DNA from 3 places in the Kitasatospora sp. NPDC088742 genome. Region 2 is predicted to be linked to each of the others. Evidence: riboswitches for the same ligand, from Rfam matches in the RefSeq annotation. Region 2 holds a riboswitch; each other region holds the start of a gene.
The links. A riboswitch is a leader RNA that binds a small molecule or an ion and turns the genes downstream of it on or off. The one in region 2 is predicted to bind cyclic di-AMP.
Positions count from the first base shown of each region.

Region 1: it holds a riboswitch for cyclic di-AMP, as region 2 does, so the genes downstream of both, ACZ6ZR_RS16045 (NlpC/P60 family protein) here and ACZ6ZR_RS28235 (M23 family metallopeptidase) in region 2, are expected to answer to the same signal.
Region 3: it holds a riboswitch for cyclic di-AMP, as region 2 does, so the genes downstream of both, ACZ6ZR_RS00660 (hypothetical protein) here and ACZ6ZR_RS28235 (M23 family metallopeptidase) in region 2, are expected to answer to the same signal.

Region 1 covers NZ_JBVJLD010000017.1:85,020-88,899, forward strand. The annotation lists gene ACZ6ZR_RS16035 (hypothetical protein) at 1-250, opposite strand, end outside; gene ACZ6ZR_RS16040 (C40 family peptidase) at 247-1,302, opposite strand; gene ACZ6ZR_RS16045 (NlpC/P60 family protein) at 1,522-2,601, opposite strand; cyclic di-AMP (ydaO/yuaA leader) riboswitch at 2,666-2,814, opposite strand; gene ACZ6ZR_RS16050 (C40 family peptidase) at 3,198-3,880, opposite strand, start outside.
Region 2 covers NZ_JBVJLD010000043.1:22,260-26,139, forward strand. The annotation lists gene ACZ6ZR_RS28230 (hypothetical protein) at 1-343, shown strand, start outside; gene ACZ6ZR_RS28235 (M23 family metallopeptidase) at 390-1,256, opposite strand; cyclic di-AMP (ydaO/yuaA leader) riboswitch at 1,269-1,427, opposite strand; gene ACZ6ZR_RS28240 (YiaA/YiaB family inner membrane protein) at 1,640-1,930, shown strand; gene ACZ6ZR_RS28245 (tautomerase family protein) at 1,958-2,155, opposite strand; gene ACZ6ZR_RS28250 (alpha/beta fold hydrolase) at 2,247-3,068, shown strand; gene ACZ6ZR_RS28255 (TetR/AcrR family transcriptional regulator) at 3,068-3,640, shown strand; gene ACZ6ZR_RS28260 (hypothetical protein) at 3,767-3,880, shown strand, end outside.
Region 3 covers NZ_JBVJLD010000001.1:156,739-160,618, forward strand. The annotation lists gene ACZ6ZR_RS00645 (NAD-dependent epimerase/dehydratase family protein) at 1-960, shown strand, start outside; gene ACZ6ZR_RS00650 (HAD family hydrolase) at 942-1,577, shown strand; gene ACZ6ZR_RS00655 (GNAT family N-acetyltransferase) at 1,589-2,023, shown strand; cyclic di-AMP (ydaO/yuaA leader) riboswitch at 2,226-2,358, shown strand; gene ACZ6ZR_RS00660 (hypothetical protein) at 2,362-3,468, shown strand; gene ACZ6ZR_RS00665 (cupredoxin domain-containing protein) at 3,653-3,880, shown strand, end outside.

The sequences.
Region 1 (3,880 bases), on a different contig from region 2:
CCTCCCCGGCGGGCAGGGCGGCGGCGTCCTGGCGCAGCAGCGCGCGGGCGCGGTCGGCCAGCAGCGCCTCCAGCTCGGGCCGGACGGCGGGCACCGTGGCGGCGGCCGTCGGCCCGGAGAACTGCGGGGCCGGGGCCCGGCCCCGGGGCGGGGAGAGCTGCACCAGCCCGGCGGCCGCGAGCAGCAGCGCGGCACGGCGGGAGAGCGGCGGGGCGGAGCCGGACGCACTCCGGCCACCGGCTGGTCTCATACCCGGACGACTCCGGAGACGGGCATCGCGTTGACGCTCTCGTAGCGCACCCGGGCGCCGGGGTAGGGCGCGTGCACCACGACACCGCCGCCGGCGTACATCCCGACGTGGTGCATGTCCCTGTAGAAGATCACCAGGTCTCCCGGGCGGGCGTCGGCCAGGCTGATCCGCTGGCCCGCGTTGGCTTGCTGCTGCGAGGTCCGCGGCAGGCTCACTCCGGCCTGCCGCCAGCTCCAGTACATCAGACCGGAGCAGTCGAAGGTGCGCGGGCCGGTGGAACCGTACACGTACGGGGAGCCGATCTTGCTCGCGGCGGCGGCCAGCGCGGCGGCGGCCCGGCCCGAGGCGGCCGGGAGGTTGCCCAGGTCCACCCGCTCGCCGCCGCGGGCGGCACGGCGCTCGGCGTCCCGGGCGTCGTCCGCCTGGAGCCGGGCCCGCTCGGCGGTGCCCAGGCTGTTCAGCAGCCGCTGGGCCTTGGCCAGGCGCTGGCGGATGTCCTGCTTGCTCTCCGTCAGGGTGCGCCGCACCGACTCCAGTTCGGCCAGCTTGGCGGAGGTCTCGGCCCGGCGCTGGTCGAGCCTGCGCTGACGGTCGATCACCTGGTGCAGGGTGTCGTTCTGCCGCTGGTTCACCTGGTCCAGGGTGCGGGCCCGGTAGAGGTAGCCGGCCGGGTCGGAGTCGAGCATCAGCTGGACCGCCGGGTCGATGCCGCCGGACCGGTACTGGGCGGCGGCCACCGAACCGAGGTCGGAGCGCAGCCGGTTGAGCTCCTCCTGGGCGGAGGCCACCTGGTCCTGGAGGGTGCCGGTCTCGGCCTGGAGGACGCGCTGCTGCTCCTGGGCGGCGTTGGCCCGCTCGGAGGCCTGCTCGGCCTCCTCGTAGATCTGGTCGACCTGGGCCTTGACGTCCTTGCGGGAGGTGGGCTCGGCCGGGGCACCGGGTGCGGCGACCGCACCCCCGGCCGCCGCGACGCCGAGCACCGTGGTCGCGGCTGCGGTGAGCACCAGCGCCCGGGTCAGCCTACGGGCGGCCGGCAGGGGGGAACGAGACACGGTGGCGGCTCCTGTCCTGCGGCCGGGCCACCGCCGCCGCCCGGTGGGCGGGCGTCCTGACGGAGGTCCGGGGGCAGACGTTAGCGAGTCGCGGCGATCTAGTCCAAACCCCTATAGGACCGAATATTTGACCACTAATCGGACAGTTGATCCACCGTCGGGAAACGCCGCAGGCCCGGCACGGGGCCGGGCCTGCGGGGTGTAGCGCGTTCGGGTGGGTCAGACCCGGACGATTGCGTTGATCGGCATCACCGTGGCGGACTCGTGCCGGACCAGGGTGCCGGTGCGCGGGGCGTGCACGATCTGGCCGCCGCCGACGTAGAGACCGACGTGGTGGCGGTCGCCGTAGTAGATGATCATGTCGCCGGGCTTGGCATCGGCGATGTTGGTGCCGATGTTGGTGCCGGCGCCGGCCTGCGACTGCGAGGTGCGCGGCAGCGAGATCCCGGCCTTGTTGAACGCCCAGACCATCAGGCCGGAGCAGTCGAAGGCGCCCGGGCCGGTGGCGCCCCAGCCGTAGGGCTTGCCGATCTGCGCCTCGGCGGCGGCGACCACGGTCGCGGCGTAGGAGCCGGCCGGGACGCTGCTGAGGTCGGTGCGGCTCTCCGAGCGGGAGGCCCGGTCGTCACCGCTGTCCGCGGCGGCGGGGGCCGGAGTGGAGGCCTGCGGCTTGGCGGCGGCCTTCGCGGCGGCGGCCTTGGCCGCGGCCTCGGCGGCGGCCTTCTCCTCGGCCTCGCGGATCTTCTGCTTCTCGGCCGCGTCCAGCGAGTCGAAGAGGGCCTGAGCCTTCGCCAGCTTGCCCTGGACGTCTTCCTTCTGGGCCTTCAGCTGCTCGCTGGTCTTCGCCAGGTCGGCCAGCTTGCCCTCGGTCTCGGCCTTCTGACGGTCGAGCTTGTCCTGCTCGGTCTTCAGCTGCTTGAGCGCGTCGGCCTGCGAGATGCCGACCTGGTTGATCGCGCCGGCCTGCCCGAGGAACGCGTCCGGGCTGCTGGAGAGCATCAGCTGCACGGTCGGGGATATCCCGCCGGTGCGGTACTGCTCGGCGGCGATCTCACCGAGGCTGGCCTGGAGCGTGTTCACCTGCTCCTGACCGCGCGCCACCTCGTCCTGGAGGTGGCCGACCTGGGTCTGCAGGGTCTGCTGCTTCTCGGTGTTCGCGTTGAACTGCTCGGTCGTGACCTCGGCCTGCTCGTTGAGCTGGTCGATCTGGGTCTTGACCTCGTCCTTGGAGGGCTGCGGGTCGGCGTGCGCTCCGGTCTGGCTGGAGAGGACCACGGCGGCGGCAGCAGCGGCCGTCATGATCGAGACGCGGGTACGACCGGCAGGCTTGGGACGACGATGGGACGCCACGAAGGCGGACTCCTTCTTCCTACGTCCGCCTACCGGGTGAGCTGACGGGTTCGGGCTGGAAGCTAGCCCTACGACGTCTCACCCCCGCACCGTCTCACGACGGCCCGGCCGGCCTGACGCCGATTCACCCCGAGGAACGTGGTTCCCCGGCTCCGATCGGCAGCCGCCCCCCTCGGGGGTCCCCTGTCGGGCAGTCAACTGTCCCTGCCCCGCTGCGTCTCGAACTCGGCGGTAACCACCGCCGCCGCCCAGGCTGGACGATCGACAGTGCGGTGGTTCGACAAGGACCCTAGTAACCCAACCGTGATCGGTTCAAATCCTTGTAAGAAAAAAGACGGAAGAAAGTCCAAGTGCATTTGTGATTGCGACCGAGCGTGATCACAAATGCACGGTGAGCTGAGATTTCACCGCCTCGGGACGCGGAAGGGCCCGCCGGAGGTGTCCCACATCACAGCGGGATTCCGGCGGGCCCGGGCGTGTCACGAGGCGTCAGTTGCCCCGGCTCACACCAGATGTCCGTTATGCCGTACTCGGCTGACCGGCCGTCAGACCCGTCGGATGGTCTTGATCGGCATCACGTCGGCGGGGGCCACCTTGACCACGTCGCCGGTGCGCGGCGCGTGCAGCATCATGCCGTTGCCGATGTACATGCCGACGTGGTGCGCGTCGTTGTGGTAGATGATCAGGTCGCCCGGCTGCGCGTTGGCGATGTCCTTGCCCACGTTGGTGCCGACGCTGGCCTGCGACTGCGAGGTGCGCGGCAGCGAGACGCCCGCCTGCGCGTAGGCCCAGACCATCAGGCCGGAGCAGTCGAAGTTGTTCGGGCCGGTGGCGCCCCAGACGTACGCGCGGCCCTGCTTGCTGAGCGCGGCCTGCATCGCGACGCCCGCGTAGCCGGCGGCCTGCGGCAGGGTGCTCGGGTCGACCCGGCTGGCACTGCGGGAGGAGCGGTCGCCGCTGGTGATGGCGGCACGGTCGGCGGCGCTCAGCTGGTTGAGGAGGTCCTTGGCCTCCTGCAGCTTGCGCTGGACCTCGACCTTGGAGTCGTTCAGCGCCTTGGTGTTGCGGTCCAGCTCGGCCAGCACCTGGGCGGCCTCGGCCTTCTGCTGGTCCAGCCGGCGCTGCTGGTCCTGGAGCGAGCGCAGGGTCTGCGCCTGGGTCTGGTTGACCTGGTCGGCACTGGAGGCCTTGCTCAGGTAGCCGTCCGGGTCGGAGGCGAGCATCAGCG
Region 2 (3,880 bases):
CGAGGTCGGCTCGGACGGCGGCTGGGGTCCGACCCGGGTGATCTCGGTCGGGATGGCCACCGACGGGGCGCGGATGCTGCTGGAGAACCGGCTGATGCAGCGCTCCTACCGGAACCTGGCGGGGCTGAACGCGCTCGGGCTGCCGATGCCGGAGGAGCTCTCGGGGGACTTCGACGCCTTCGAGGCGACGGTGGCCGAGGAGGCGCTGCGGCTGTGCGGCGAGTGGACGGTGCCGGGGCTGGCGGCGCTGCTGGTGCACGAGTACCCGGACCTGGCGCCGGAGCCCGGGCACGAGGAGATCGAGGAGTACCTGACGGCCCAGGGGTACCAGGACGAGGAGTGACGGGACCCGGACCCGCCGCCGGGTGGGCGGCGGGTCCGACGGTGCGTCAGGGGTTGAGGCCGTGGCCGTTCAGCCAGGTCAGCGGGTCGACCGGGGTGGCGCCGGCGGGGCGGACCTCCAGGTGGAGGTGCGGGCCGGTGACGTTGCCGGTGGCGCCGACCTTGCCGAGCTCGGTGCCGGGGGCGACCTGGCCGGAGGCGACGGTGATCGAGGAGAGGTGGCAGTACCAGAGCTCGGTGCCGTCGGGCAGGCTCTGGATCACCCGGTAGCCGTAGGCGCCGGACCAGCCGGCCGAGCTGACGGTGCCTCCGGTGACGGCGACCACGGGGGTGCCGGTGGCGGCGGCGAAGTCCAGGCCGGTGTGCAGGTGGGACCAGTAGGAGCCGGACTGGCCGTAGTGCGCGGTGAGCTGGTAGCCGCTGGTGGGGAGGGTGAAGTCGCCGGCCTGCGCGGCCTCTGCCGCCTGCGCGGTCCTCGCGGCGGCGGCCTCGGCGGCGGCGAGCTCCTGGGCCTGGGCGGTGCGCTTGGCCTCGGCCTCCTGGGCGGCGGCCAGCCGGGCGGTCTCCTCGGCGGTGGTGCGCTGGCCGTCGGCCTGCTGCTGGATGCGGGCGGCGAGGGCCAGCCCGGGGTCGGCGGAGAGCGGGCGCTCCTCGGCGGTGCGGTCCTCGGCCGGCTGGTCGGCGGCGGCGACGGCCGGCGGAGCGGCGGGGACGGCGGCGGCCGGGGCGGCCGCGGCGAAGCCGGTGGCGCCGAGCGTGGCGGCCATCGCGGTGACGCCGAGCAGCGGGCCGGAGGAGCGGGCCTGACGGGGCATCCGGTGCCGGGCCGCGTCCTGCGGAAGCGGGTGGTCGAGCAGCTGGGTGGTGCCGTTACCGTCGTGCCTGGGGTGTGCCTGGGTGTGCGTCGACGCCACGGAGGCGCGCTCCTTTCCTTCCTTCGCGCCTACCGGGTTAGCTGACGGGTTCGGAGCAGGAAGGTCTCCTACGACCGGGTGGGGCCCGGCCGATTCACCCCAAGGAACGTGGTTCCCCGGCTCCCTGGACCTCCCCGTGGGGAGGGCCGTGGGATTAGGCGACGGCGCACGGTGCCGTTCGGGTACGGCGTTGCCGACCGCGCTGCGTTATCAAACGTTAATCCTAGGAGCCCATGATTCCAAGCGGCTTGAGTGGTGCAGTCCATCTCTTTCTGACGCGCCGTGAACCAGGGCCGCCGGGCCGGGTACTCAGCCCCTCGCACGGGCCCGGATTGAGCACCCGTACTCAGGTGGGCCACAAGGGAGTTGGCCATCCTGGGCACATGACCGCAGCCACCCAGCCCCGGACCACCAACGCCTACTACGCCCAGGCCGTGCTCTCCTTCGCGCTGGCCACCGCCGCCCTCGCCCTCGGGGTCCTCTACCTGCCGGTGAACGCCTGGATGCGGGCATTCCTCGCGGTCGGCCTGCTCTGGGAGATCACCTCGGCGTTCACCCTCGCCAAGGTGATCCGGGACCGCCAGGAGGAGGGGGAGATCACCACCCGGGTCGACCAGGCCCGGCTGGAGAAGCTCCTCGCCGAGCACGACCCGTTCCGGGTGGACGCCCCCTGACCCTCCTGCGCCCTTCCTGACCGGCCGTCAGCCCTTGGCGCGCTTGGCGGCGAAGGTCTCGCCGCCCGAGGACCAGTTCTCGGCCGGGATCTCCTCGATCGCCACCCAGATGTTCTCCGGGCTCACGCCGGTGACCCGGGCGTAGGTCGCGGTGAGCTCGCGGGCGATCTCGGCCCGCTGCTCCTCGCTCCGGCCGGACAGCTGCTTGACGTTGATGAACGGCATGACGTCCCTTCCGCGTTCGGACTTCTCCGCTCCGCACGCTAGCACCGCCGCACCCCTTGACGGCTAAGGCTATTAGCCTTAGCTTTGAAGCATGACGACGCAGACGCACCCCGAGACCCGGTACCTCGACCTCCCCGGCGGCCGGCTGGCCTACGACGACTCCCCCGGCACCGGCCTGCCGGTGGTCCTGCTCCCCGGCATGCTCGACTCCCGCACCGTCTACCGGTACCTGCGCCCGCTGCTGGCCGAGGCCGGCCACCGGGTGATCACCCTGGACCTGCGCGGCTTCGGCGAGTCCTCGATCGACTGGGACGACTACTCCCCCGCCGCCCTGGCCGGCGACGTGCTGGCCCTGCTCGACCACCTCTCCATCGAGCGCGCCGCCCTGGCCGGGAACTCCTACACCGGCGCCACCGTGGTCAAGGCCGCCGCCGAGGCCCCGGAGCGGATCGCCGGGATCGCCCTGATCGACGCCTTCGTGGAGAACCTGCCGCCGACCGCCGCCCAGCGCGCCCTGCTCAAGGTGCTCGGCCTGGCCCTGGTGCACGTCCCCGCCTTCTGGGGCCTCTACCTCGACAAGGCCCACCCGGGCGCCAAGCCCGCCGACTTCGCCGAGTACCGGGCCGCCGCGGTGGCCGCCCTGCGCACCCCCGGCCGCAAGAAGGCCACCCGGGGCTACGCCACCGGAGACTCCTCCCCCGAGGGCTGGACGGCCGGGGTGCGCTGCCCCGCGCTGGTGCTGATGGGCCGCCGGGACCCGGACTTCCCCGACCCGGAGGCGGTGGCCGACCGGCAGGCGGCCGCGCTGACGGCCCGTAAGGTGATGATCGACGGTGCCGGGCACTACCCAATGGCGGAGTACCCGCAGGCCACCGCCGACGCCCTGCTCCCCTTCCTGCGTGAGGTCAGCTGATGCCCAGGGTCGGACTCACCCCCACCGGCGTGGTGGACCACGCCGTCGAGCTGATCGACGCTCAGGGCCCGGACACCCTCACCCTCGCCTCGGTCGCCGCCCGGGCCGGCGTCGCCACCCCCTCGCTCTACAAGCACGTCCCCGGCGGCCTGGCCGAGCTGCGCCGCCTGATCGCCGTCCGGGTCACCGAGGAGCTGGCCGAGCGGCTGGACGCCGCGGTCACCGGACTCGGCCGGGACGCGGCCGCCACCGCCCTGCTCCGCGCCTACCTGGACTACGCCGAGCAGTACCCGCGCCGGTACGCCGCACTCCCGCAGGCCCCGCTGGACGACCCCGAGCTGACCGCCGCCGCGGGCCGCCTGGTCGGCGTGATCCTCACCGTGCTGGACGGCTACGGACTGACCGGCGACGAGGCGGTGCACGCCGCCCGCGCAGTCCGTTCGACGGCGCACGGCTTCGCCTCGCTGACCGCCGCCGGGGCGTTCCGGCTGAGCGCGGAACTGACGGTGACTCGGGAGCGGTTGATCGGGGTAGTGGTCGAGGGGCTGCGGAACTGGCCGACGGCGGGTTAGATGTGCGTTCACAGGAACGGTATCCGTTCGGGTGGTTTTCGATACCGAACCGTCGCCGTGGCCGGGTGACACTGACAGCCTTCCGGTACGTACCCGTACCGACGCACCAGCCCGAAGGACGTGCGCATGACGCAGACCACGCCCGCCGCCCGGCCCGCCACCGGGCTGGTCCCCGCGCAGCGCACCCCGCTCACCGGCACCGGCCGCACCGCCGCCGCCCCCGCCGTCTCCACCGGGCGC
Region 3 (3,880 bases), on a different contig from region 2:
CGCCCGGTCCTGGTGACCGGGGCCGACGGCTTCGTCGGCTCGCACCTCACCGAGGCCCTGATCGGCCTCGGTGCCCAGGTCACCGCCGTGGTCCGCCGGGTCTCCGGCACCCAGGTCACCAACCGCCTGCGCAACCTCCCCGCCCCCGCCGTCGCGGCCCTGCACCGCCTGGTCCACCTGGACCTGGCCGGGCCCTCGGCCGTCACCGTGCTCAGCGGCATCGAGGCGAGCACCTGGTTCCACCTGGCCGCGGACGCCTACGTCCCGGCCTCGCTGGACCAGCCCGCCAGCGTCGTGCAGACCAACCTCGGCTCCACCCTCAACGTGCTGGAGGCCGCCCGGCTGACCGGCCCCGAACACCTGCTGGTCACCAGCTCCAGCGAGGTCTACGGCACCCAGCCCGACGCCATCACCGAGCAGCACCCGCTGATGCCCGCCACCCCGTACGCCGCCTCCAAGGTGGCCTGCGACCGGCTCGCCTGGTCCTACTCCCACACCTACGGCACCCCGCTGACCATCGTCCGGCCGTTCAACTGCTACGGCCCCCGGCACGTCTACGACGCCGTCCCGCTCTTCCTCGCCAAGGCCTTGCGCGGCGAACCGATCACCATCAACGGCACCGGCGAGCAGACCCGCGACCTCACCTACGTGGCCGACACCGTCGAGGCCTTCCTCGCCCTCGGCCGCCTCCCCGGCACCGGCGAGGCCTACAACATCGGCACCGGTGTCGACCACAGCGTCACCGACACCGCCCGCCTGGTGGTCGAACTCACCGGCTCCCGCAGCGAGATCCTGCACGGACCGCCCCGCCCCGGCGAGGTCATGAAGCTCCAGGCCGACCCGGCCAAGCTGACCCGCACCACCGGCTGGGCCGCCAAGTACGACCTCGCGGCCGGGCTGGCCGCCAACCTCGACTGGATGCGCGAGAACGTGGAGCGGGTATGGCCGACACGATCCTGATGGACGCCGGGGGCGTCATCTTCAACAACGTCACCGAGGAGACCGACTTCCTCCAGCAGCTGGCGGACCGTCACCATGCCGACCCGGAACGGCTGTTGGCCGAACTGGACGCCAGGGACGCCGCCTACGAGGTCGGCCTGGCCCACGTCCACGACGTACTGGCCGACGCCCTGGTGGCGGCCGGGGCACCGGCCGGCCTGCGGGTGGACCCGCAGTGGCTGGACGCCCTCTACCGGGACTGCGTGGTCCCCCGTCCGGGTGCCTTCGCCGCCATCGCCGAACTCCGCCGCCACCGGCCCGACTTGCTGCTCGTGCTGGCCAACAACGAGGCCGAGCACTGGGACGCCGTCAAGGACGGCGCCCACGGCCACCTGGGCAAGTTCGACGTGATCGCCTCCTCCTGGCGGGTCGGGCGGGTCAAGCCCACCGCGGAGTTCTTCGCCGCCGTCGCCGAACGCTGCGGCCGGACCCTGGAGCGGGCTGTCCTGATCGACGACAACCCCGAAGTCACCGGCGCGGCGGAGCGCTTGGGAATCGGTACGCTGCTCGCGGACACACCGGAGGCCCTCGCTGCGGGGATCGCCCGGTTGCTGGAAGACGGTACAGAGCGGAAATAGGTGAAATCGGCGTGACCGAGGTCGAGTTGAAGGTCCGGTTCGGGGTCGACGACAGGGAGCTGTCCGCACTGCACGAACGGGCGTTCAGCCCGGACGGGCCGGCGGTCCCGGACGAGGAGCTCACCGTCACCCCGTGGGCGAGCCGCCTGGAGCGGCACAGCCTCAGCTGGATCGGTGCCTTCGACGCCGACCGCCTGGTCGGCTTCGTGCACGCGGTGTGGGACGGCGGCAAGCACGCCTTCGTGCTGGACACCGCCGTCCACCCCGAGTACCAACGCCTGGGCATCGGAAAGCGGTTGGTGGACGAGGTCACCGAGGAGGCCTTCCGGGCCGGCTGCGACTGGGTGCACGTGGACTACGACCCCGAGCACGTCGACTTCTACGAACGCTCCTGCGGCTTCCGCTCCACCCCGGCCGGCCTGCGCTCCCCGCACTGGACGAGCTGACCCCTCGCCGCGCGGAGCGGGCGGCTCTGTGAGCTGCGCTACAGCGTCCTTCACCGTCTTGTCCGTGCCGGGACGGCTGCTAGCCTGCTCCGAGTCGCCCGCTCCGCGCGGGCCCCGCCGGTGGGACGCCGAATCCCGTCCACCCGCCGGCGGTCACTCGAGCACGGACACGGACGGGAGCGGGGGAACCAGGTCAGCCGCCTGCTGCCCCCCGCCCGCGCACGTGCGTCCGCGGTGGCCGCAGGCTCGGGGTGAAGCCGCTCCCACAGCGCGGCCGGGCCGTACCTCCGGCCCGAACCCGACAGCTCACCTCGCAGGCGTCGCAGAGGAACCTGTCCATGCGCTTTTCTGCCACCCCTGTACGGGTCGGCGCGGCGGCCGCAGCCGGCCTGCTCGCCCTCCCGTTCGTGATCAGCACCCAGGCCTCCGGCGCCCAGGCCGCCCGGACCTCCACGCAGTCCGGCCACTGGCGCTACCAGCCGACGCGCACACCGAGCCCGACGCCGACGCCGACCGCGACGCCCAAGCCCAGCCCGACTCCCGCGCCGACTCCCGCGCCGAGCGCCACGCCCACGCCGAGCGCCACGCCCACGCCCACGCCGAGTGCGACGCCCGCGCCCGCCGGCATGCGCGCGCTGCCCGACCGGCTGTACGGCGTCACCGCCGACGACGTCTCGGAGCTCTCCGCGCTGGTGGACTCCTCGCGGCACCTGGCCCGTACCCCGACCACCCGTCTCGTCTTCGACGAGACCGAGGGCCCGGGCTCCTACACCGCGGCGGTCAACCAACTCCAGCCCGTCAGCTACCTCATGGGCGAGATCCTCGACTCGGAGTACGTGAAGAGTTTCTCGGCCCAGGCCTACCACGACCGCGTCGCCCAGTACCTGAAGGCCTTCGGCGACAAGGTGGACCTCTGGGAGATCGGCAACGAGGTCAACGGCAACTGGCTCGGCAGCTACGCCGACGTCTCCACCAAGATCACCGACGCCTACCGCCAGGTCGAGACGGCCGGCAAGCGCAGCGCGCTGACCCTCTACTACGACATCGGCTGCGGCAACGGCCCCACCGAGCTCGACCCGATCGCCTTCACCAAGCAGTACGTGCCGGAGGACATGCGCAACGGCCTGGACTACGTGACCCTCAGCTACTACGAGGGCCAGTGCAACAACATCCGTCCCAGCGCGGCCACTTGGACCTCCTACTTCCAGCAGCTGCACGCCCTCTACCCGAACGCCAAGCTCGGCTTCGGCGAGGTCGGCCTGCCCGACGCCGCCACCGGCACCACCCAGGCGGCGGCCGGGTCGATGCTGACGTACTACTACGGCCTCAAGATCGACCTGCCCTACTACGCCGGCGGCCACTTCTGGTGGTACTACGCCGAGGACATGCTGCCCTACGCCACCAAGCCCCTCTGGCAGACCCTGAACACGGCGTTCCAGGGCTGACCTCGACCCCCTGGGCCCGCCGCCGGTCGGGTGAAACCCGGCGGCGCCCAGGCGGGGCGACGGTGTGTCAGGGCCGTCGGTGTGCGCTGATGGTGCGGCCCGACGCCGGTCACACCTGGAGGACGATCCGATGCCGACCCACTCTGCCCTTGGCCGTTCCCGTCGGTACGCCACGGTCGCGGCCGTGGCCGTGCTCCTGCTCGGGGCGGCGGGCTGCTCGGACGACAAGGGCGGCGGTGGCGGGTCGAGCGCGACGCCCACCCCCTCCGCCTCGGCGAGCCCGTCGGCGTCCCGTTCCGCCTCCGCTTCGGCGTCGGCCTCCACCTCCGCGTCGGCCTCTGCTTCCGCTTCCGCGAGTGCTTCCGCGCCCGCCACGACCGCCTCCGTGGTGATCCGCGACTTCAAGTTCACC